3 regions of the Micromonospora sp. CPCC 205561 genome follow, and region 2 is predicted to be linked to each of the others. Evidence: predicted binding sites of a transcription regulator. Region 2 holds the regulator's gene; each other region holds the start of a gene.
What was found. The regulator HrcA, encoded in region 2, represses chaperone genes, less so after heat shock. The targets are predictions, from matches to a motif close to GGTTNGCACNCTCNNNNNGAGNGTGCNAACC.
Positions count from the first base shown of each region.

Region 1: a site for HrcA is predicted at 1,139-1,169, ahead of groL (chaperonin GroEL). Genes of this name have one in related genera too.
Region 3: a site for HrcA is predicted at 5,178-5,208, ahead of groES (co-chaperone GroES). Genes of this name have one in related genera too.

Region 1 is NZ_JBAKHV010000015.1:75-7,326, reverse strand. It holds gene V6V16_RS10830 (hypothetical protein) at 1-1,091, shown strand, start outside; gene groL (chaperonin GroEL) at 1,366-2,988, shown strand; gene V6V16_RS10820 (hypothetical protein) at 3,045-3,242, opposite strand; gene V6V16_RS10815 (GNAT family N-acetyltransferase) at 3,332-4,261, opposite strand; gene V6V16_RS10810 (helix-turn-helix domain-containing protein) at 4,365-4,955, opposite strand; gene V6V16_RS10805 (dienelactone hydrolase family protein) at 5,019-5,609, shown strand; partial or broken gene V6V16_RS10800 (S8 family serine peptidase) at 5,630-7,252, opposite strand, start outside.
Region 2 is NZ_JBAKHV010000027.1:42,070-49,321, forward strand. It holds gene V6V16_RS16040 (phytanoyl-CoA dioxygenase family protein) at 1-601, opposite strand, end outside; gene V6V16_RS16045 (hypothetical protein) at 789-1,649, opposite strand; gene V6V16_RS16050 (enoyl-CoA hydratase-related protein) at 1,724-2,542, opposite strand; gene hemW (radical SAM family heme chaperone HemW) at 2,562-3,785, shown strand; gene V6V16_RS16060 (DUF4870 domain-containing protein) at 3,830-4,471, opposite strand; gene hrcA (heat-inducible transcriptional repressor HrcA) at 4,696-5,718, shown strand; gene dnaJ (molecular chaperone DnaJ) at 5,792-6,937, shown strand; gene V6V16_RS16075 (16S rRNA (uracil(1498)-N(3))-methyltransferase) at 7,014-7,252, shown strand, end outside.
Region 3 is NZ_JBAKHV010000031.1:21,055-28,306, reverse strand. It holds gene guaB (IMP dehydrogenase) at 1-680, opposite strand, end outside; gene V6V16_RS17460 (DUF5319 domain-containing protein) at 867-1,277, shown strand; gene V6V16_RS17455 (helix-turn-helix transcriptional regulator) at 1,320-2,144, opposite strand; gene V6V16_RS17450 (WhiB family transcriptional regulator) at 2,398-2,781, shown strand; gene groL (chaperonin GroEL) at 3,010-4,659, opposite strand; gene groES (co-chaperone GroES) at 4,730-5,044, opposite strand; gene V6V16_RS17435 (THUMP-like domain-containing protein) at 5,294-6,523, shown strand; gene ybaK (Cys-tRNA(Pro) deacylase) at 6,573-7,052, shown strand; gene V6V16_RS17425 (sugar ABC transporter substrate-binding protein) at 7,247-7,252, shown strand, end outside.

The sequences.
Region 1 (7,252 bases), on a different contig from region 2:
TCGGTCGGACCCCGGGTGATCCCGTCGTCCCGTCCGCCGGGCCGGGCGTTCCGGGCTCGGGCGTTCCGGGGTCGGGCGTTCCCGGCGGGCCGGCGGGCCCGCAGCCGCCGCAGGACCGGGTCTTCCCGCCCACCGGCGGGTTCCCGGCCGGCTCCGGCCCGTACGGCGGGCAGCCGTGGTATCCGGGCGCCCCGGTCGTCTACCCCGGACAGCCGGTCCACGGCTGGTATCCGCCGGGGCACGGCCTCGACCCGGCCGACCTGCTCGTCACTCCGCCCGGCGCCGGCGTGAGCGGTTGGTTCGACCGGTGCGTCGGCGCGGTGCGTCGGGGCTGGCGGCTGTTGCTGCCGATCCTGCTGCTCACCCAGGTGCTGCCGGCCGTGGTGGTGTCGGTGCTCTCGCTGGTCGTCGACCCGTCGGCGAAGTGGGAGGAGTCGATGGCCGGCGATCCCGCCACGCTGCCCGACACCTTCGTGACCGACATGGGCGTCCTGCTCTCCGTGGTGTTCGGCAGCGCCCTCGTGTTCGGCCTGGTGCAGAGCCTGGGCTGGGCGGCGGGCAGCTGGGTGGTCGCCCGGCAGGCGGCCGGTCAGCCGGTGAGCGTGGGCGCCGCCCTCTCCTACGGCGCGCGCCGGGCGCTCGGCCTCTGGGGCTGGACCCTGCTGATGAGCGTGATCATCGGGCTCGGTGTCTGCCTCTGCGTCATTCCCGGCATCTACTTCGCCTTCGCGCTGAGCATGGCCGGCCCCGTCTACCTCTTCGAGCGGCAGCACCCCATCGGCCGTTCCTTCCGGATGTTCCACGACCGGCTGGGGCTGCTGCTCGGCCGGGTGGCGCTGGTGGCGGCGGCGGTCATCATCGGCGGCGGGGCGGCCGGCCTGGTGGAGAGCATCGGCGCGCTGCCGTTCGGCACCACCCCGCTGGAGGCGCCGGGCACGGCGCTGGGCGTGATCGTGGTGGCGCTGGTCGGCGGGGTCCTGGCCCTGCCCACGCACCTCGCCCAGCTGGTCGGCCTGGTCGTCACGTACGCCGAGCAGCGCGCCCACGAGGGGCCGGTGGACAGCGCCCGGCTGGCCGGTGAACTCGGCTGACCGGAGCCATCGTGCTTGCACTCGGCAGGGGAGAGTGCTAAACAAGTCATTGGCACTCGCATACCGTGAGTGCCAATGGTCGGGGCGGTAGGGCCACGGCCGCAGCAGCGTCCAGACGCGGCTGCGGCACATGGCCGGTCGTCGCGGGCTATCCGGCCCGGCCGAGGAGACGTCGTCGTCGCCAGGTGGCGACGTCCCAAGGTGCGTACACCAGGCGGCCCATCCGGGACACACACTCCGGGTGGCCCGTGAGTGTCCAGGAGGACAACGCCGTATGGCCAAGATGATCGCGTTCGACGAAGAGGCGCGCCGCGGCCTCGAGCGGGGCATGAACCAGCTCGCCGACGCCGTGAAGGTGACCCTCGGCCCCAAGGGCCGCAACGTCGTCCTCGAGAAGAAGTGGGGTGCCCCCACCATCACCAACGATGGTGTGAGCATCGCCAAGGAGATCGAACTCGAGGACCCCTACGAGAAGATCGGCGCCGAGCTGGTCAAGGAGGTCGCGAAGAAGACCGACGACGTCGCCGGTGACGGCACGACGACGGCGACCGTCCTGGCCCAGGCCCTGGTTCGCGAGGGCCTGCGCAACGTGGCCGCCGGTGCCAACCCGATGGCCCTGAAGCGGGGCATCGAGGCCGCCGTGGCCAGCGTCTCGGAGGAGCTTTCCAAGCTCGCCAAGGACGTCGAGACCAAGGAGCAGATCGCCTCCACCGCCTCCATCTCCGCCGGTGACAGCACCGTCGGCGAGATCATCGCCGAGGCGATGGACAAGGTGGGCAAGGAAGGCGTCATCACCGTCGAGGAGAGCAACACCTTCGGTCTGGAGCTTGAGCTCACCGAGGGCATGCGCTTCGACAAGGGCTACATCTCGGCCTACTTCATGACCGACCCGGAGCGCATGGAGGCCGTCTTCGACGACCCCTACCTCCTGATCGTCAACAGCAAGATCTCGTCGGTCAAGGACCTGCTCCCGATCCTGGAGAAGGTCATGCAGTCGGGCAAGCCGCTGCTGATCATCTCCGAGGACATCGAGGGCGAGGCCCTGGCCACCCTGGTCGTCAACAAGGTCCGGGGCACCTTCAAGTCGGTCGCCGTCAAGGCGCCGGGCTTCGGTGACCGCCGCAAGGCCATGCTGGCCGACATCGCCATCCTCACCGGTGGCCAGGTCATCAGCGAGGAGGTCGGCCTCAAGCTGGACGCCGTCGGCCTCGACATGCTGGGCCGCGCCCGCAAGGTCGTGGTGACCAAGGACGAGACCACCATCGTCGACGGTGCCGGCGACGCCGAGCAGATCCAGGGCCGGGTCAACCAGATCCGGGCCGAGATCGACAAGAGCGACTCCGACTACGACCGCGAAAAGCTGCAGGAGCGGCTGGCCAAGCTGGCCGGCGGCGTCGCGGTGATCAAGGTCGGCGCGGCCACCGAGGTCGAGCTGAAGGAGCGCAAGCACCGCATCGAGGACGCCGTCCGCAACGCGAAGGCCGCCGTCGAGGAGGGCATCGTCCCGGGTGGTGGCGTCGCGCTGGTGCAGGCCGGCAAGACCGCCTTCGACAAGCTGGACCTGGTCGGCGACGAGGCGACCGGTGCGAACATCGTCAAGGTCGCGCTGGACGCCCCGCTGCGGCAGATCGCCGTCAACGCCGGCCTCGAGGGCGGCGTCGTGGTGGAGAAGGTCCGTAACCTGGAAGCGGGTCACGGCCTCAACGCCGCCAACGGCGAGTACGTCGACCTGCTGGCCGCGGGCATCATCGACCCGGCCAAGGTGACCCGGTCGGCGCTGCAGAACGCCTCGTCGATCGCGGCGCTCTTCCTCACCACCGAGGTCGTCGTGGCGGACAAGCCGGAGAAGACCCCGGCCGCCCCGGCTGGTCCGGGTGGCGGGGACATGGACTTCTGAGTCCAGCTCCAACGCCGGGAGGGGCGGGTCGCGTCAGCGGCCCGCCCCTCTCGCTGTCACGTGGGCAGCGGTCGCTGGTTGCGTCTCTTCTGCGCCCGGCCGTACGGCTGGGGGATCTGCACCGGCTCGTCGACCAGCGTCACGGGCTCGTCGGCCGGCTCGTCGGTCCCGGTCATCTCCGCCTGCTGCTCGGCGTCGCCGTAGTCGAGCCGGTCGAACGGCAACGGGCCGGGGCTTTCGTCGTCCGTGGTCATGGCTGCCTCCTCTACCGAAACGGTAGGGCGGGAGGATCACCGATGCGGACGAATGGCGTTATCAGGGTCTATATCCCTTTCGCCCGTTGTCAGGCTCCGAGGGTCCTGCGGTACAGGAAGAAGACCCGCTCGATCCGGGCGCCCGCGCTGCCCGAGTAGAAGGGCACCGGGCCCACCCAGCCGATCTGCGCCGCCGACACGCCCGCCGCCCGCTGGTCGCGCAGGCACCGGCGCAGCAGCACCCCGCCGATCCCCGAGCCCTCGGCCGCCGGGGCCGTGCCCATCGGGCCGAACCAGCTCGGCCGGGACGAGCCGTACGCGGCGAAGCCCAGCACCTCGCCGTCGCGTTCGGCCAGGTGGCAGCCCGCCCCCTCGTGGCCCACCGAGCCGGCCAGCTCGGCGTCCCAGGCGCCGCCGAAGGCGCCCCGGGCGAACTCCGCCAGCGCCGGCAGGTCTTCCGGCCCGGCGCGGCGGACCGTCACCCCCCGCCCGGCCAGCCGCGCCTCCGCCTCCTCGGTCGGGCGCAACGCGGGCGAGCCGTCGTACGACAGGTCGGCGGTCATGTTCCAGGCCGTCCGGTCCTGCGTGTACCCGAGCGCCGACGCCGCGCAGATGGCCGGGGTGTACCGCACGTCGATGCCCGGCCAGGCGTAGTGCGGCGGATTGCCGGCGAGCAGCACCTCCGCCGCGCCGAGCCCGGCGAGCCACGCCTCGGCGGCCGCCAGCAGGGCCCGCCCGACACCTCGCCGCCGCTGCTCCGGTGCCACCGCGACCAGGTCGACGTGACCGCGGGCGACGCCGTCGCCGGGGGCGAGGGAAGCGATGAGCGCACCGACCAGGCGCCCCTCCCGGTGCGCGCCCCAGGCGGCCACCGGGCGGTGGGTGGCGGCCCGTGCCCAGAGCGCGTCCACGATGGCCGCCGCCTCGGCCGCGTCCTCCGGCAGATCCAGTGCCCGACCGCAGAGCTCGACCACGGTGTGCCGCTGATCCGGTCCCAGCTCGACGATCTCCAGGTCCATGGCGCCGACCCTAGATCACCGGGCGTTCCCGGTGGAAGGGGCGCTGCCGGCGCGGCCCGGTCGGTGGAGCAGGTGGCTGGCCTGCCGCCACGGCCCGGACGCGTCAGTCGGCCGGCTTCGGCTCCGGGTCGGGCTCGGGGAGGGTCGGCGCGTCGGTCGGGTAGAGGCCGGCGACGAACCCGTGGACCTGGTCGCCCGAGCGGGGGATCTGGGCGAACCGGCGGGCCAGCGCCTGCACCTCGGCCCAGAACGCCCGCACCTCCTCCGCCGGGATGCGGGCGTGTACGAGGGTGCAGCGCAGCTCGTCGGCGGCGTGGGCGGCGGCGGATTCGGCCACGGCCTCCGCGAGTCCGTTGACGGCGGTGGCGACCTGTCTGTCCTCCGGTCGGGTGAGCGCGCCGATGTAGAGCGTGCGGGCGACGCGGCCGTAGTACCGCTCCTCGATCGCCCGCACCCTCCGGGTCCGCACCACCCGGAGCAGGCCGGCGTCGACGAGCGCGTTCACGTGGTAGGCGACGCTGCTCTTGGGCCTGTCGACCGCCCGCGCCAGCTCGGTCACCGTGGCGGCCCGCTCCAGGAGCAGCTCCAGGAGGGTGGCGCGCAGGGGATCGGCCAGCGCGCGAAGCTGGGCGGGTGCGGTGACCACGAGCATCTCGTCGAGGTCGTAGTCCGGGATCCGCTCATTGCTCGACATTTCTCGACCGTTCTAGAATCATGGATCATTCGATCGTCGTCGTCAGTTGACAGGAGTGTAGAGATGGCCGACGTGGTCCTGTTCCACCACTTGCGCGGGCTCACCGACGGGCTGCGCGGGTTCGCCGAGCAGTTGCGGGCCGGCGGGCACACCGTGCACACGCCCGACCTGTTCGAGGGCGAACGCCCGGCGACCCTCGACGAGGGCTTCGCGCTCACCAAGCGCGTCGGCGGCGAGGTGCTGCGCGAGCGCGCCGACCGGGCCGTGGCCGAGCTGCCTGACGCCCTGGTCTACGCGGGCTTCTCCTGGGGCGCCGCCACCGCCCAGCGGCTCGCCCAGACCCGGCCCGGCGTCCGTGGCGCGCTGCTCTACGAATCCTGCCTGCCCGTCACCGGCGAATGGGCCGTCGGCCCCTGGCCCGCCGGGGTTCCGGTGCAGATCCACGGCATGGACAAGGACCCGTTCTTCGCCCTGGAGGGCGACATCGAAGCCGCCCGTGAACTGGTCGGCATCGCCGGGGCCGACGTCGGCGAGCTTTTCGTCTACCCGGGCGACCAGCACCTGTTCACCGACAGCGCGCTGCCGTCGTACGACGCGGAGGCGACGGCACTGGTGCTGCGCCGGTCGCGGGAGTTCCTCGACCGGCTGGGGTGAACCGGCGCCCCGCCCGGGCCTCACCCCCGGGCCGCCCGCACCGCCGCGTACGCGTCGACCAGGCCGGCGCCGGTGACGTTCCGGTCGCCGCCGCAGGTCCGCGTCGGGGAGGCGTACGTCGGCACGGCCGGGGTCGCCGTCTCCGCGAGGATCCGCCGGGTACGGGACAGGTCGCCGACCAGCGCCGGGTTGGCCGACCACATCAGCGCCACCACGCCGGCCACCTGCGGCGTCGCCATCGAGGTGCCGCTCAGGGCGGCGTAGCCGCCGCCGGGCATCGCGGAGAGCACCTCGTCGCCCGGCGCCACCAGGTCCGGCTTGGCCGCCCCGGGCACCGGGCCACGGGACGAGAAGCTGGTCACCCGGCGCTGCCGGTCCACCGCGCCGACGGTCAGCACGTCCGCGTACGGGGCCGGCGGATCGTCGATCGAGCCGCAGTACGGCCCGGTGTTGCCGGCCGCGGCGACCACCAGGATGCCGGCCGCCTCCAGGGCGGCGGTGGCCGGCCGGAGCACCCCCGGGTCGCAGCCCTCGATCGCCGGGCAGCCCCACGAGTTGGTGAGGATCTCCGGGGCGCGTGCCGGGCGCCCGTCGGTGAACGGGTCCCCACCCGTCGGGAAGGGCGCCAGCATGAACTGGAGACAGTCCAGGTAGTAGGCCGGGTTGCCCAGGTTGCGGTCCAGGTTGACGCAGCCGACCCACCGCGCGCCCGGGGCCACCCCGATGCCGCCCCGGCCCACCGCGCTGCCCAGCGTGTGGGTGCCGTGCCCGCCCTGGTCGGTGGGCGCCCGGGTGCCGTCCCACGGGTCGTGCCAGGAGTCGTCGCCGCCCCGGAAGCCGCCAGCCAGCGCCGGGTGCCCGCCGTCCACCCCGGAGTCGGAGCTGCCCAGCACGATCCCGGCGCCGTCCACCCCGAGCTGGGACCAGACCCGGTCCGCGCCGAGCATCCGGACGTTCCACTCGGGACCGGCCGGCGCGGGCGCGGTGCCGCGGCTCTGGCCGGCCGGCGCGGGCAGCGGCCGTACCCGCTGGCTGACCAGCACCCGGGCCACCTCGGGCCGGCTCGACAGCCAGGCCCGCACCGCCGGCCCGCCGTCCACCTCGACCGCGTTGACCAGGTAGTAGGGGGTGTGGCCCAGCCGCAGCCGGCGCAGGTCCCGGCGCAGGTCGGCCTGGGTCCGCTCGGCGGTGGCGACCAGCCGCCGGTAGACCTCGCCGGCCCGGGCGTCGCGGCCGGCCCGCCCGGTCGCCGCCGGGACGGCGCCGAGGTCGGCCTGCTCGCGCAGCACCACGAAGAGCCGCTCGCCGTGCAGACCGGGCTGGGCCGCCACGGCCACCACGCCGACCGCGACCAGCAGCGCGGCGGCGGTCACCCCGGCCACCCGCCGGCTCGGCCGCCGGCCCCGGCCTAGCAGCACGCCGTACGCCACGGCGAGCAGGACCGCGACGGCGAGCCCGGCGCCGGTGGCGGCCGCGACCCAGAACGGCACGTCGCGGGTGTTGGCGAGGACGAGGGTGATCTCCTCGGGGTCGGTGAACGCCAGCGGGCCGAACACGGCGAGCCCGACCAGCCAGCGGATCGCGGCCGGGTCTGCCGGCGCCGCCCGCCCGGCCCCGCCGAGCGGAACGGCACCCGGCGGGCC
Region 2 (7,252 bases):
TCCCCTCCGGGTCCGGGTTGTGCACGGAGGTGTCCTCCGGGCGGGGCAGCGAGTTCCACAGGTGGCTGCCCGGGATCACCTTGGTGGCGCCCCGGCCGTTCTCCGACAGGTCGGAGAGCACGTACGCGACCTTGAGCGAGAACATCGGCCGGGGCAGGTTCGGGTCCATCGTCTCCGGGTCGGAGTTCTGCCGGTACCCGTCCTGGTGCCAGCCCCAGTACGGCTTCTCCGGCTCCGCCGCCGGCGGGGTGACGTCCAGGTGGTTGTGGTGGGTGTAGATGTTCCAGCCGGCCAGCCCCCACATGTAGGGGAAGGCGATCGGGTGGGTCAGCAGGTCGCCGAAGAGCTCGTCGCGCTCCAGGAAGCCCAGCAGGTGCAGGGTGCCGTCCTTGGTGGTCTTGCCCTTCGCCTTCTCCTCGGCGTAGACGCGGTCCACCGCCGCCTCCAGCGCCGCCCGGTGGTCCTCCGTCAGGACGTTGCGCAGCAGAAGGAAGCCCTGCTCGTGGAACTCCTTGCGGTCGGTGTCACTGATCGGTTCGTAACCGGTCCGGTCGCCGTAGTCGAACACCTCGACGTACCCCTCCCCATGAGGCGAAACCATTGCTGGCACAGGCCGCCGATCGTAACGCGCGGGTTCCCGGGCCAGATACTCCCCGGGGCCGTGCGCGGCCGCGTCCCGACTGTCGGAAGCGGAGCGACGACCAACGGTCACGACGGCGGGACTGAATGCGGCTTGCGGGGGGAAATGCCGGTTCGTGCGGTCACTGCCGGTAAGGAGATCGGGCCCGCTACCCCTCGGCGAAGACCTCCGCGACCACGCGCCCGGCGGCCGGGGCGTCGTCGGTGCGGTCCCAGGTCCCGTTGCGCGCCGTCCACTCCAGGTCGCCGAAGCGCACCCGCTTCACGCCGTGGTCGTGCGCGTGCGAGACCAGCCAGTGCGCGTACCGCCAGCCGCGGCGCTCGTCGGCGGCGGGCACCGTCAGGCCCGTCAGGTCCGCGGCGGCGGCGGCGGTGGCCGCGCCCCAGTCCAGCGACAGGCCCCGGTTCAGCGCGCTCGTCGCCGCCTCGCCGCGCATCGCCGGGTCGCGCCCCACCGTGCAGGCGACCGCCCCCGTGGCGTGCCCGACCAGGGCCCGGGTCAGCACCTCGGACTCGTCCGCCCACTTCTGGTAGGCCTCCGGGAAGGCCGAGCGCTGCACCCGCTGCGCCGCGTCGGTGACGCGCATCCGCTCCCAGCCGCGCACCTTCTTCAACGCGGTGTAGAACCGCCGGGCGGCGTAGCGGGGGTCGCCGATCTGCTCCGGGGTGCCCCAGCCCTGGCTCGGACGCTGCTGGAACAACCCGACCGAGTCGCGGTCGCCGCCGGCGAGGTTGCGCAGGCCGGACTCCTGGTACGCGGTGGCCAGCGCCACCACGACGGCCCGTTCGGGCATCTCCCGCTGGATGCCGATCGCCGCGATCGTCGCCGCGTTGGCCATCTGGTCGGCGTCCAGGGTCACCCGGCCGTCGGCCTGCACGGTGCACGTCCGACCCGCCAGGGGAAGGCGCAGGTTCCCGCCGAGCTGCCGCAGGACGATCCACACCCCGACCACGGCGACGAGGACGACAACCACGCCGCCCGCCACGACTGCCCGAGTTCGCACCGACACCCCCTGATCGACAGTCCGACAAGCGTACGTCCCCCGCTGCGCCTTCCGGGTCGTCCGACCGGTTCCGCGTCGCCTCAGCCGTCTCCGTCCGCGCCGGAGGCGGCGTCGTCGCCGGCGGAGGGCACCCAGCGCGCCGGCCGCTTCTCCCGGAACGCCAGGACGCCCTCCCGTCCCTCCTCGGAGAGGAAGTACCCCGTGGAGAGGGTCGAGAGTCCGGCGATCTCGGTGCGCAGGTCGGTGGCGGGCGGCCGGCGCAGCAGCTGCTTGGCCCCGGCCAGCGCGCCCGGTGCGCCCCGCACCAGCGAGTCGCGGTACGCCGCGACGGCGGCGTCCAGCCCGTCCGCCGGCACCGCCGCGGTGACCAGGCCGATCTCGGCCGCCCGCCGGCCGTCGAAGGTGTCGCCGGTCAGGTAGAGCTCGGCCGCCGCGCGCGGGTGCAGCCGGGGCAGCACCGTCGCCGAGATCACCGCCGGGATCACCCCGATCCGCACCTCGGTGAAGGCGAACGTCGCCTCCCGCGCGCAGACCGCCAGGTCGGCCGCCGCGATGAGCCCGAGCCCGCCGGCCCGGGCCGGGCCGGCCACCTTCGCCACCACCGGCTTCGGGCACTCCCAGACCGCCGCGAGCACGTCCCCGAGCATTCCGGCCGGGACGGTGCCGGCGGCGTACGCGGCGGCGGTCTCCTTCAGGTCCGCCCCGGAGCAGAAGACCGGGCCGGTGTGGTCGAGCACGATCACGCGTACGGAGTCGTCGGCGACCGCCTCGGCGAGCCCGGCCAGCAGCTGGGTCATCAGCGGCGTGGAGAGCGCGTTGCGGTTGTGCGGGCTGTCCAGCGTGAGGGTCGTCACCCCGTGGGCCGTGGCGACCCGCACGAGCACGTCGGGAGAGGTCATGCCGGGCACACTAGTGGCCATGCCCGGCGTCCTTCCAGCAGGCGAGACCGTCCCCGTCGACGGCGCGCTGCCCGCCACCGCCACCCGTGCCGTCGGCGCCCGGGGCTTCGGCGTCTACGTGCACGTGCCGTTCTGCGCCAGCCGCTGCGGCTACTGCGACTTCAACACGTACACCGCCGCCGAGCTCGGCGGCGGGGCGGGCCGGGAGGAGTACGCCGACACCGTACTCGCCGAGCTGGCGCTCGCCCGCCGGGTGCTGGGCGACGCCCCGCCGCCCCGGGTGGACACGGTCTTCGTGGGCGGCGGCACCCCGACGCTGCTCCCCGCCGACGACCTGGCCCGGATCCTCGACGGCATCGACCGCACCTGGGGGCTCGCGCCGGACGCGGAGGTGACCACCGAGGCCAATCCGGAGTCGGTCACCCCGGCGTCGCTGCGGGCGCTACGGGCCGCCGGCTACACCCGGATCTCGCTGGGGATGCAGTCCGCCGCCGCCGGGGTGCTGGCGGTCCTCGACCGCACGCACAGCGCCGGCCGGGCCACCGCCGCCGCCCGGGAGGCCCGCGACGCCGGGTTCGAACACGTCAACCTCGACCTCATCTACGGCACGCCGGGGGAGAGCGAGGCGGACTTCGCCGCCAGCCTCGACCAGGTCGTCGCCGCCGGGGTGGACCACGTCAGCGCGTACGCCCTCATCGTGGAGGACGGCACCCGGCTCGCCGCCCGGATGCGCCGCGGCGAACTGCCGTACCCCTCCGACGACGTCGCCGCGGACCGCTACCTCGCCGCGGAGGCCGCCCTCGGCGCGGCCGGCCTCTCCTGGTACGAGGTGTCGAACTGGGCCCGTGACGAGGCGGCCCGGTGCCGGCACAACCTGCTCTACTGGACCGGCGCCGACTGGTGGGGCCTCGGCCCGGGGGCGCACAGCCACGTCGGCGGCGTGCGCTGGTGGAACGTCAAGCACCCCACGACGTACGCGAAACGCCTCGCCGGCGGTGAGTCGCCCGGCCTGGCCCGGGAGGTGCTCACCCCCGACGAGGCGCACATGGAGGACGTCATGCTGCGGCTGCGCCTCGCCTCCGGCCTGCCGCTGGACGTCCTCGACGACGCCGGTCGCCGGGGCGCCGAGCGGGCCCGCGCCGGCGGGCTGCTGGCCGCCGGCGAGTTCGCGGCCGGCCGGGCCGTGCTCACCCTGCGGGGCCGGCTGCTCGCCGACGCGGTCGTGCGCGACCTGCTGCCCTGACCGGCCGCGCGCAGCGGGGCCGGCCGGGCAGCGGCCGGCCCGCCTCACCTGGTGAAGCTGTAGGTCATCGGGTAGCGGTAGAGCACGCCCTCGTTGGCCTTGACCCCGCCGATGATGCCGAAGATCAGCGGAACCAGCCAGACGAGCATCGGGACGAAGAACAGCACCCCGCAGGTGATCAGGGTGACCACCCAGCTCAGCACCCCGACGATCGTCCAGGTGAGCTGGAAGTTCAGCGCCGCGACGGCGTGCGCCCGGGCGGTCGGCGACTGCTGTCCGCGGGCCATCAGCGCGATGAGCGGCGCCAGCCAGCCGAGCAGGCCGCCGCCGACGATCACGCCGACCGCGCCGCCGAAGTGGGCGATCAGGGCCCAGTTCCTGTCGTCGTTGCCGGCGTAGCCGCCGCCGGGCGGGCCGTAGCCGCCGGCCGGGTAACCGCCGCCGGGCGGGGGAAAGCCGCCCGCCGACGGCTGGTCGCCGGGCGGTGGGTAGCCGGCCGATGGCGGCTGGTCACCGGTGGGCGGCGGATAGCCGCCGGGCGGGGGATAGCCGCCCGGGCCCGGCGCCCCGGACAGTGGTGCGGTGGGCTCGTCGGAGCGGTGCGGCCCGGGGAACCCCGACGGGGCGGCCGGGTCCGGCCGGTCGCCGGGGTCCCCCGCTCCGGGAGGGCGAGGTGGTTCAGTCATGGGGGTCACGGTAGGGGCAGCCGGCAAGGGGGCACCAGCGTGACACCGGGCGTGATGTCCGAATGGTCGGGCCCCGTGCGGGCGGGCCGGGCCGATCGCCCCAGGTCGATCATCGCGTCGGCAGGGCTGCCGACGTAGACTGGCACTCGTTACAGTCGAGTGCCAGCAGTCAGCCCGCCCGGCCCACGCGTGCCGGAGCCGACGTGCGACAGGAGGTGGGGAGGATGGGTCTCGACGACCGCAAACTCGCCGTGCTCCGCGCCATCGTCGAGGACTACGTCGCCACGCAGGAGCCGGTCGGCAGCAAGGCGCTGGTCGAGCGGCACCAGCTCGGGGTCTCGCCGGCGACCGTCCGCAACGACATGGCCGTGCTGGAGGAGGAGGGCTACATCCGCCAGCCGCACACCAGCGCCGGCCGGGTGCCCACCGACCGGGGCTACCGGCTCTTCGTGGACCGGCTCTCCCGGGTGAAGCCGCTCAGCCCGGCCGAACGCCGGGCGATCGAGCGCTTCCTGGTCGGCGCGGTCGACCTCGACGACGTGGTGCACCGCACCGTCCGGCTGCTGGCGCAGCTCACCCGGCAGGTCGCCGTGGTGCAGTACCCGAGCCTGGCCCGCTCCTCCGTCCGCCACCTGGAGCTGGTGCCGATCTCGACCACCCGGCTGATGCTGGTCATGATCGCCGACACCGGCCGGGTCGAGCAGCGGCTGGTGGAGCTGCCCGCGCCGATCCCCGTCGAGGACGTCACGGACCTGCGCCGGCTGGTCAACGAGAAGCTCGTCGGCAGCCGGCTGTCGGAGACCCCGCCGCTGGTGCAGGCGCTGGTCGAGGAGTCGGTGCCGCACCTGCGGCCGGCGATGACCACCCTCTCCACCGTGCTGCTGGAGACGCTGATCGAGCGCCACGAGGAGCGGATCGCGCTGGCCGGCACGGCCAACCTCACCCGTGGCGGCCTGCTCGACTTCCAGGGCTCGCTGCGCCCCATCCTGGAGGCGCTGGAGGAGGAGGTCGTGATGCTCAAGCTGATCGGCGAGGCGGAACCGACTACGACGCGGGTGCTGATCGGCGACGAGAACGAGATCGACAACCTGCGCGCCGCCTCGGTGGTCAGCACCGGCTACGGGCCGGGCTCGACGAGCCTCGGCGGCCTCGGCGTGCTCGGGCCGACCCGGATGGACTACCCCGGCACCATCGCCACGGTGCGGGCCGTGGCACGCTACGTGGGCGAGCTGCTGGCCCAGAACTGACCAGTCAGGGCCGACGGCCGGCTCCGGCCGACGACCGGCGCAACGCGAGACGAACATGAGGACACGGAACGCAGTGGCCAGGGACTACTACGGCATTCTCGGGGTGAGCCGGGAAGCCTCCGACGACGAGATCAAGCGCGCCTACCGCAAGCTGGCGCGGCAGTTCCACCCGGACGTGAATCCGGATCCGGAGGCACAGGAGAAGTTCAAGGACATCAACGCGGCGTACGAGGTCCTCTCGGACGACCGGAAGCGGCAGATCGTCGACCTGGGTGGCGACCCGCTCGCCCCGGGCGGCGGGGGCGCGGGGGGCCCGGGCGGCCCCGGCGGCGCCGGGCCGTTCGTCGGCTTCCAGGACATCATGGACGCGTTCTTCGGTGGGGCGGCCGGCGGGTCGCGGGGTCCGCGACCGCGGACCCGGCCCGGTGCCGACGCGATCCTGCGGCTGGAGCTGGACCTGCACGAGACCGCGTTCGGCGTCGAGGCGCCGATCACCGTCGACACCGCCGTGCTCTGCACGACGTGCTCGGGCGCCGGCACGGCGGCCGGCACCCACCTGGCCACCTGCGAGGCGTGCGCCGGCCGGGGCGAGGTGCAGTCCGTCCAGCGCACCTTCCTCGGGCAGGTCGTCTCCGCCCGGCCGTGCACCGTCTGCCAGGGCTACGGCACCACGATCCCGCACCCCTGCCCGACCTGCGCCGGCGACGGCCGCGTGCGCACCCGGCGCTCGCTGACCGTCAAGATCCCGGCCGGCGTCGAGGACGGCATGCGGATCCGGCTCGCCCAGCAGGGCGAGGTCGGCCCGGGCGGCGGCACGGCCGGCGACCTCTACGTGGAGATCCACGAGCGGCCGCACGACGTCTACTCCCGCAAGGGCGACGACCTGCACTGCCGGGTCACCGTGCCGATGACGGCGGCGGCCCTCGGCACTCGGCTGACCATCAAGACGCTGGACAGCGAGGAGCCGGTCGACGTCAAGGCCGGCACCCAGCCGGGCAGCACGCTGCGGCTGCGCGCCCGGGGGGTGCCGCACCTGCGCGGCACCGGCCGGGGGGACCTCTACGTCCACCTCGACGTGCGCACGCCCACCAAGCTCGACGCCGACCAGGAGCGGATGCTGCGCGACTTCGCCAAGACCCGGGGCGAGGAGGTCGCCGAGCTCTCCAAGCAGGGCGGCTTCTTCTCCCGGATGCGCGACGCGTTCAACGGTCACGCCTGACGGTCGCGGGTCGCCACCGGCCGGTGCCCCCGGCCTCGCCGCCCCGGTGCCCACCGGGGCGGCTAGCCTGGTCGTCGTGTCCGCGCCGCTGTTCCTGGTCGACCCCCTGCCCACCGCCGACCGGCTGACCCTGGACGGCCCCGAGGGGCACCACGCCGCCACCGTGCAACGACTGCGGGTCGGCGAGCGGCTGGCGCTCGCCGACGGGCGGGGCGGCACGGCCGCCGCCGTGGTCACCGCCGTCGGCCGGGGCACCCTCGACGTCGAGATCACCTCGCGGGGGTACGTGGACGCGCCCGTCCCGCGCCTGGTGGT
Region 3 (7,252 bases), on a different contig from region 2:
TCCTTGACGGTGATCAGCCCGCGCAGCCGGCCCGCGTCGTCGACGATCGGCAGCTTCTCCACCTTGTGCTGGCGCAGCAGGCCGAGGGCGTCGTCCTTGCTCACCCCGACCGGGGCGGTGACCAGCGGGGTACGCGTCATGATCTGGTGGACCGGCGTGGCCGGGTCGGAGACGAACCGCATGTCGCGGTTGGTGACGATGCCGACCAGCTGGCCCTCGCCGTCCACGACGGGCACGCCGGAGATGCGGTAGCGCCCGCAGAGGGAGTCGACGTCGCGCAGGGTGTCGTCGGGGCTGGCGGTCACCGGGTTGGTGATCATGCCGGACTCGGAGCGCTTCACCAGGTCGACCTGGAGCGCCTGGTCCTCCAGGGAGAGGTTGCGGTGCAGCACGCCGATGCCGCCCTGGCGGGCCATGGCGATCGCCATCCGGGCCTCGGTCACCGTGTCCATCGCGCTGGAGAGCAGCGGGATGGAGAGGTCGATGTTGCGGGTCAGCTTCGTCACCGTGTTGACCCGGCTGGGCACCACGTCCGACTCGCCCGGCTGGAGCAGCACGTCGTCGAAGGTCAGCCCCAGCGGCACCACCCGGGCGGAGCCGGCGGGCAGCTCGGGCAGATGGCCGCCCAGCCCGCCGCTGTCGGCGCCGGCCGGAAGATCGGTGCTGGGCGAAAATTCCACGATTGCTCCCCTGAGCTGCTCGAACGGGCTTCAGCGAGGTGGCGCGGGCGGGCACCGGCACACGCCGGGTGACGGGCGCGTCGTCCCATCGTACCCACCGGCCCGGGCCGTCTCCGGCCGGTGGCGGCCCAGGTCACCGGTGGCCGGGGGCGGACGCGGCCCAGGCGTTGGGTCTACGGTGAGGGGGTGCACGACGAGCCCATCGACCCCTTCAACGGCGACCCGGCCGATCCGGCCGCCGGCCTGGACGACCCGGGCGACGACGCCCCGCTCGACCCGCTGACCGACGTCGAGCGTCAGGACGTGCTGGAGGATCTCGCCGACCTGGAGATCTACCAGGCGCTGCTGGCGCCGATCGGGGTACGCGGGCTGGTCATCGAGTGCGAGGACTGCCGGGAGCCGCACTACTTCGACTGGGACCTGCTGCGGGGCAACCTGCGTCACCTGCTCAGCTCGGGGCGGCCCCGGGTGCACGAGCCCGCCTACGACCCCGACCCGGACCACTACGTCACCTGGGACTACGCCAGGGGCTACGCCGACGGGGTGCACGACACCCTGACCGAGGGCGCCGACGAGGAACCCGGCTCCGAGCCCTGAGGCGGGGCCGGCCGGTCGGCCGTAGTGGGCGTGACCCCGGGGTCAGGCCACCAGGCCGGCGCGGAAGCCGGCCGCCACCGCGTGCGCGCGGTCCCGCGCGCCGAGCTTGCGGAACAGCCGCCGGGCGTGCGTCTTCACCGTGTCCTCCGAGACGAAGAGCTCCCGGCCGATCTCGGCGTTGCTCTTCCCCTCGGCCATGCCAAGCAGCACCTGGAGCTCGCGTTCGGTCAGCCCGGCCGGGGAGCGGCCGCCGCGCGCAGCGGAACCGCCCCGCCGCCCGGCGGGCACGGCCTCGGCCGGCTCGTCGGCGGGCTCACCCGGGTCGTCGCCGCGTTGCGACGGTACGACCGTCGGGGCGCCGGGGTTGCCGTCGCCGGAGGACGCCGACCAGGTGGGGCCGGCCTCGGCCGACTGCCGGCCGGCCTGGGCGGCGCGCACCGGCCCGCCCACCGCCGCCGCGTCGCGGGCCGGGTCGGTGATCCGGTGCCGGGCCGCCCGGCCCGGCGCGGAGAGCAGCAGCAGGGCCTTGGCCACCGCGCTGGTCAGGTCGTGGTCGATGCCCTGGATCAGCCCCCGGGCACCCGCGCTGATGGTGGCGGCGGCCGCCTCCGACTCCTCGGTGCCGAGCAGCAGCACGGAGGCCTGCGGCGCGCGGGCCAGCACCCGGCGGACGAAGCCCGCGCTGTCCGGCCGGGTCAGGGCCGTGTCGGCGAGCACCACGTCGGGCGGGCGCTCGGCCAGGCGGAGCATCACCTCGGGATCGGAGACGGCCGTCCGCACCACGGCGGACAGACCGAGCCGTGCCGCCGCGGACGCCAGATGCTGCGCCGCGAGCGGTGTCCGAACGCACACGAGAACCGTACGCACAGTGGTCTCCTCTCCGGTCACGAGCAGACCACGGCCGGGACGGGTCGCGAGGGGGTTCCCGGCAATCATCCGAACTTTTCCGACAAGTGGGGCATAAGCCACTTGTTGCCGGAAGTTTTCGATCACAGGTGTGTGAGTCGGCGACGGCCCGGGTACGGAGGGGCCAGGCCGGAAACGGCGCGCCTGCGCGGACCGTCGCCCGGACGCCGATTCACATGGATCTGCGCGGTGCCGCGCGGGAGGAGGGGTGCTGATGTCGAACGTACGCAGACTGCCCGGACCGATCGTCGACCTCTGGGACTGGCAGCGACTCGGTGCCTGCCGGGGGCGCGACAGCGCCCAGTTCTTCCACCCGGACGGCGAGCGTGGCTCGTCCCGGCTGCGCCGGGAGTCCGGCGCCAAGGCCGTCTGCCGGGCCTGCCCGGTCCGGGCCGAGTGCGCCGCCCACGCCCTCGCCGTCCGCGAGCCGTACGGCGTCTGGGGCGGCTTCAGCGAGTCGGAGCGGCTGCGGCTGCTCGCCGTCGGCTGGGAGGACCTGGCCGACCGCCGGCAGAGCCGGGTCGACGTGGCCCGGCTGGAGGCCCGCCTGGGCCAGCCGCACCGGTCGACCGTCCCCGCCCAGCGCAAGATCGCCTGACGCCGGCCGCCTGCCAGAGCACACCGACGCCGCGCCCCGACCGGGGCGCGGCGTCGCGCCGTTCCCGGCTCCGCGAGTCGGGCCGCCCACCGGGCCGGCGTGCCGATCGGCCCGACCGCCGGCCGTCGCGCCCGGTTCGCGGGGCACCGGAGGGCGCCGGCCGCCGGAAAAGGCGTCGGGGCGCACCGTCACGCGGACGGTGCGCCCCGACGAGGCGTACGGCGAGGGTCAGAAGCCCGGGCCGTGCTGGTGGCCGTGACCGTGGCCGTGGCCGTGGCCGTGCCCACCGGCGGCCGGCTCGGCCTTCTCCGGCTTCTCCACCACGAGGCTCTCCGTGGTGAGCAGCAGGCCGGCGATCGACGCGGCGTTGGTGACCGCGTTGCGGGTCACCTTCACCGGGTCGACGATGCCGGACTTCGCCAGGTCGACGTACTGGCCGGTGGCGGCGTCGAGGCCGTGGCCCCACTCCTTGCCGGCGACCTTCTGCACCACGACGTAGCCGTCGTGGCCGGCGTTCTGCGCAATCCAGCGCAGCGGCTCGACCAGCGCCTTGCGCACGACCGAGACGCCGACCTTCTCGTCACCGGTGAAGCCGAGGTCGTCGTCGAGCACCGGCAGGATCTGCGCGAGGGCGGCGCCACCGCCGGGGACGGTGCCCTCCTCGACCGCGGCCTTGGTCGCGGCGATCGCGTCCTCGATGCGGTGCTTGCGCTCCTTCATCTCGACCTCGGTCGCGGCGCCGACCTTGATGACCGCGATACCGCCGGAGAGCTTGGCCAGCCGCTCGGCGAGCTTCTCCCGGTCCCAGTCGGAGTCCGAGGCCTCGATCTCCTTGCGGATCTGCGCGACCCGGTCGGCGACCTCGCTCGACCGGCCGCCGCCGTCGACGACCGTGGTGTTCTCCTTGTCGACCACCACGCGCCGGGCGGTGCCGAGCACCTCCAGGCCGACCTGGTCGAGCTTGTAGCCCAGCTCCGGAGCGACCAGCTCGGCGCCGGTGAGGATCGCCATGTCCTGGAGCATCGCCTTGCGGCGGTCGCCGAACCCGGGGGCCTTGACCGCGCAGACCTTGAGGGTCTTGCGGATCGAGTTGACCACCAGCGTCGACAGCGCCTGGCCCTCGACGTCCTCGGCGATGATCAGCAGTGGCTTGCTGTTCTGCAGGACCTTCTCCAGCAGCGGCAGCAGCTCCTCGATCGCCGAGATCTTCTGGGTGGTGATCAGGATGTACGGGTCCTCAAGGACCGACTCCTGCCCCTCCATGTCGGTGACGAAGTTCGGCGAGATGAAGCCCTTGTCGAACTGGAGACCCTCGGTCACGTCCAGCTCGGTGTGCAGGGTGGAGCCCTCCTCGACGGTGATGACGCCGTCGCGGCCGACCCTCTCCATCGCCTCGGCGATCAGCTCGCCGATCGTGGCGTCCTGCGCGGAGATCGTCGCCACGTGCGCGACCGACTCCTTGTCGCCGACCTCGACCGCGCGGCCGAGCAGCGCCTCGGAGACCTTGGCGGCCGCCGCGTCGATGCCCCGCTTGAGGCCGGCCGGGTTGGTGCCGGCCGTGACGTTGCGCAGGCCCTCGCGGACCATCGCCTGGGCCAGCACGGTGGCGGTGGTGGTCCCGTCGCCGGCGACGTCGTTGGTCTTGGTCGCCACCTCCTTGACCAGCTGCGCGCCGAGGTTCTCGTAGGGGTTGGTGAGCTCGATCTCCTTGGCGATGGTCACGCCGTCGTTGGTGATCGTGGGCGCACCGAATTTCTTGTCCAGGACGACGTTGCGCCCGCGCGGGCCGAGGGTGACCTTGACCGCGTCCGCGAGGGCGTTGACACCGTGCTCGAGCAGGTGCCGGGCATCGTCCGAGAAGCTCAGGATCTTCGCCATGAATGTCCCTTCGATGCGACGTCGCCCCGGCCCGGCGAGCCGGACCGGGGCGACGTCACTGATCGGTTGCTTACTTCTCGATGACCGCGAGGACGTCGCGGGCGGAGAGCACCAGGTACTCCTCGCCGGCGTACTTGACCTCGGTGCCGCCGTACTTCGAGTAGATGACGGTGTCGCCGACGGAGACGTCAACCGGGATCCGGTTGCCCTTGTCGTCGATCCGGCCCGGGCCGACAGCGAGGACGGTGCCCTCCTGCGGCTTCTCCTTGGCGGTGTCGGGGATCACGATGCCCGACGCCGTGGTGGTCTCAGCCTCGTTCGCCTGGACCAGGATCCGGTCCTCGAGCGGCTTGATCGCAACCTTGGTCGCGGTAGTCACGGGCATACCCTCCTGGGGTACTGGTTTCGTTACCGGTCGGCTAGCCGACCAGCGTCAATCTGCCACATGCCACCGGGCGGGGCCGTCGTCGCGGGTGCCGGTCCGCCTGGCGTTCAGCAACCGGACCACGGGGCCCGGAAGCTGGCACCCTCGGGGTGAGAGTGCTAATCGCAGGTTATTCCTCGGCTAGCACTCCGTCAAGGAGAGTGCCAACCCGCCGCCCGGCGCGTCGCACCCGCCGACCACAATGAGCGGGTGGATCCCGACCTGCTCGCCGCCCTGCGTACGCCCGAGGGGTCGGCCGCGCTCGACGCGGCCGCGCGGGTGGCCGGCGGCGACCCGCTGACCGCGGCGTCCGCGCTCCGCTCCGCCGGGCTGCCGCCCGGGCTGGCGGCCGCCGCGCTCACCCAGGCCGAGCTGCGGCGCCGGGCGGCCGGCAAGTTCGGGCCCGCGGCGGCGGGGATGTTCCTCACCCGGGCCGGGCTGGAGCAGGCCACCCGGGGCGTCGTGGCGGCGCGGCGGGCCGACCGGCTCCGGGCCGCCGGGGTACGGACCCTCGCCGACCTCGGCTGCGGCCTCGGCGCCGACGCGCTGGCCGCCGCCCGCGCCGGCATCCGGGTGTACGGCGTGGAGGCCGACCCGGTGACCGCCGCGATGGCCGCCGCCAACGCCGAGGCGGCCGGGCTGGCCGGACTGTTCACCGTGGAGTGCGCCGACGCCACGGCGTTCGACGTGGGCCGGGTCGACGGGGTGTTCTGCGACCCGGCGCGCCGCCGGGCGGGCACCGGTAAGCGGATCTTCGACCCGAACGCCTACTCCCCGCCCTGGGACTTCGTCGTCGGGCTGGCCGAGCGGGTGCCGCGCACGGTGGTGAAGGTGGCGCCCGGCATCGACCACGCGCTGGTCCCGGCGGGGGCCGAGGCGGAGTGGGTGAGCGTCGACGGCGATCTGGTCGAGGCGGCCCTGTGGTGCGGCCCGCTCGCCGAGGCGCCCCGCCGGGCCACCGTGCTGCGCGCTCCCGCCGACACCTCCGGGACGCCTCACCCTTCCGGTCGACCGACCGGCGGCTGTCACCGGCTGACGGGCTCGGGGGGCGCCGAGGCGCCCGTCGGCCCCATCCGCCGCTTCCTGTACGACCCCGACCCGGCGGTGGTCCGCGCGCACCTGGTCGCGGAGCTGGCCGACGCCCTGGGCGCGACGCTCGCCGACCCGAGCATCGCCTACCTCTACGCCGACGCCCCGACCCCGACCCCGTTCGCCCGCTGCCTGGAGGTCACCGACGTGCTGCCGTTCTCGCTCAAGCGGCTGCGGGCGCTGCTGCGCGAGCGCCGGGTCGGGCGCGTCGAGATCCTCAAGCGCGGGTCCGCGCTGGAGCCGGAGAGGCTCCGGCGCGACCTCCGGCTGGCCGGCGACGAGGCGGCCAGCCTGGTGCTGACCCGGGTCGCCGGGGCCCCGACGACGCTGGTCTGCCGCCCGCCCGGGTGACGGTCGTTTCGGCTCGCGGGCGGCGCGAGCCCGGGTTAGCTTGACCGGCATGGCGGGACAGGGCACTCCGGCGACGGCGCTGCTGGCGAAGCGGAGGATCAACCACAGCACCCACCCGTACGACGTCTCCCCGGACGCCCCGAACTACGGGGCGCTCGTCGCGGCCGCGCTGGGGGTGCCGCCGGAGCGGGTGTTCAAGTCGCTGGTCGCCGAGGTCGACGGCGCGCTGGCCGTGGCGGTCGTGCCGGTCACCGGCGAGCTGGACCTCAAGGCGCTCGCCGCGGCCCTGGGCGGCAAGCGGGCCGCGATGGCCGACCGGGCGGTGGCCGAGCGGGCCACCGGCTACGTGCGCGGCGGGATCAGCCCGCTGGGCCAGCGTCGCCGGCTGCCCACGGTGCTCGACTCGTCGGCCCTCGGCCACCCGAGCGTCTACGTCTCGGCGGGCCGGCGCGGCCTCCAGGTCGAACTCGCGCCCGGGGACCTGGTCGCGCTCACCGGGGCGAGCACGGCCCCGCTGTCGACCAGCTGAGCTGCGCGGCGACCCCGCACGGCCGGAGAGCGCTCCCTCGTCGGCGACGGCCGGGTGTCGGGGGCGTTGCTGAATTGTTACTGCCGACAACAAACTCGTGACCTCGGCACCCTTGTGCCCACAGCGCGACGGGGAATACGTTGCCGGACACAACAAACCAACACCACCCCCCACCCCCCGAAAGGACCCTGCACATGCGC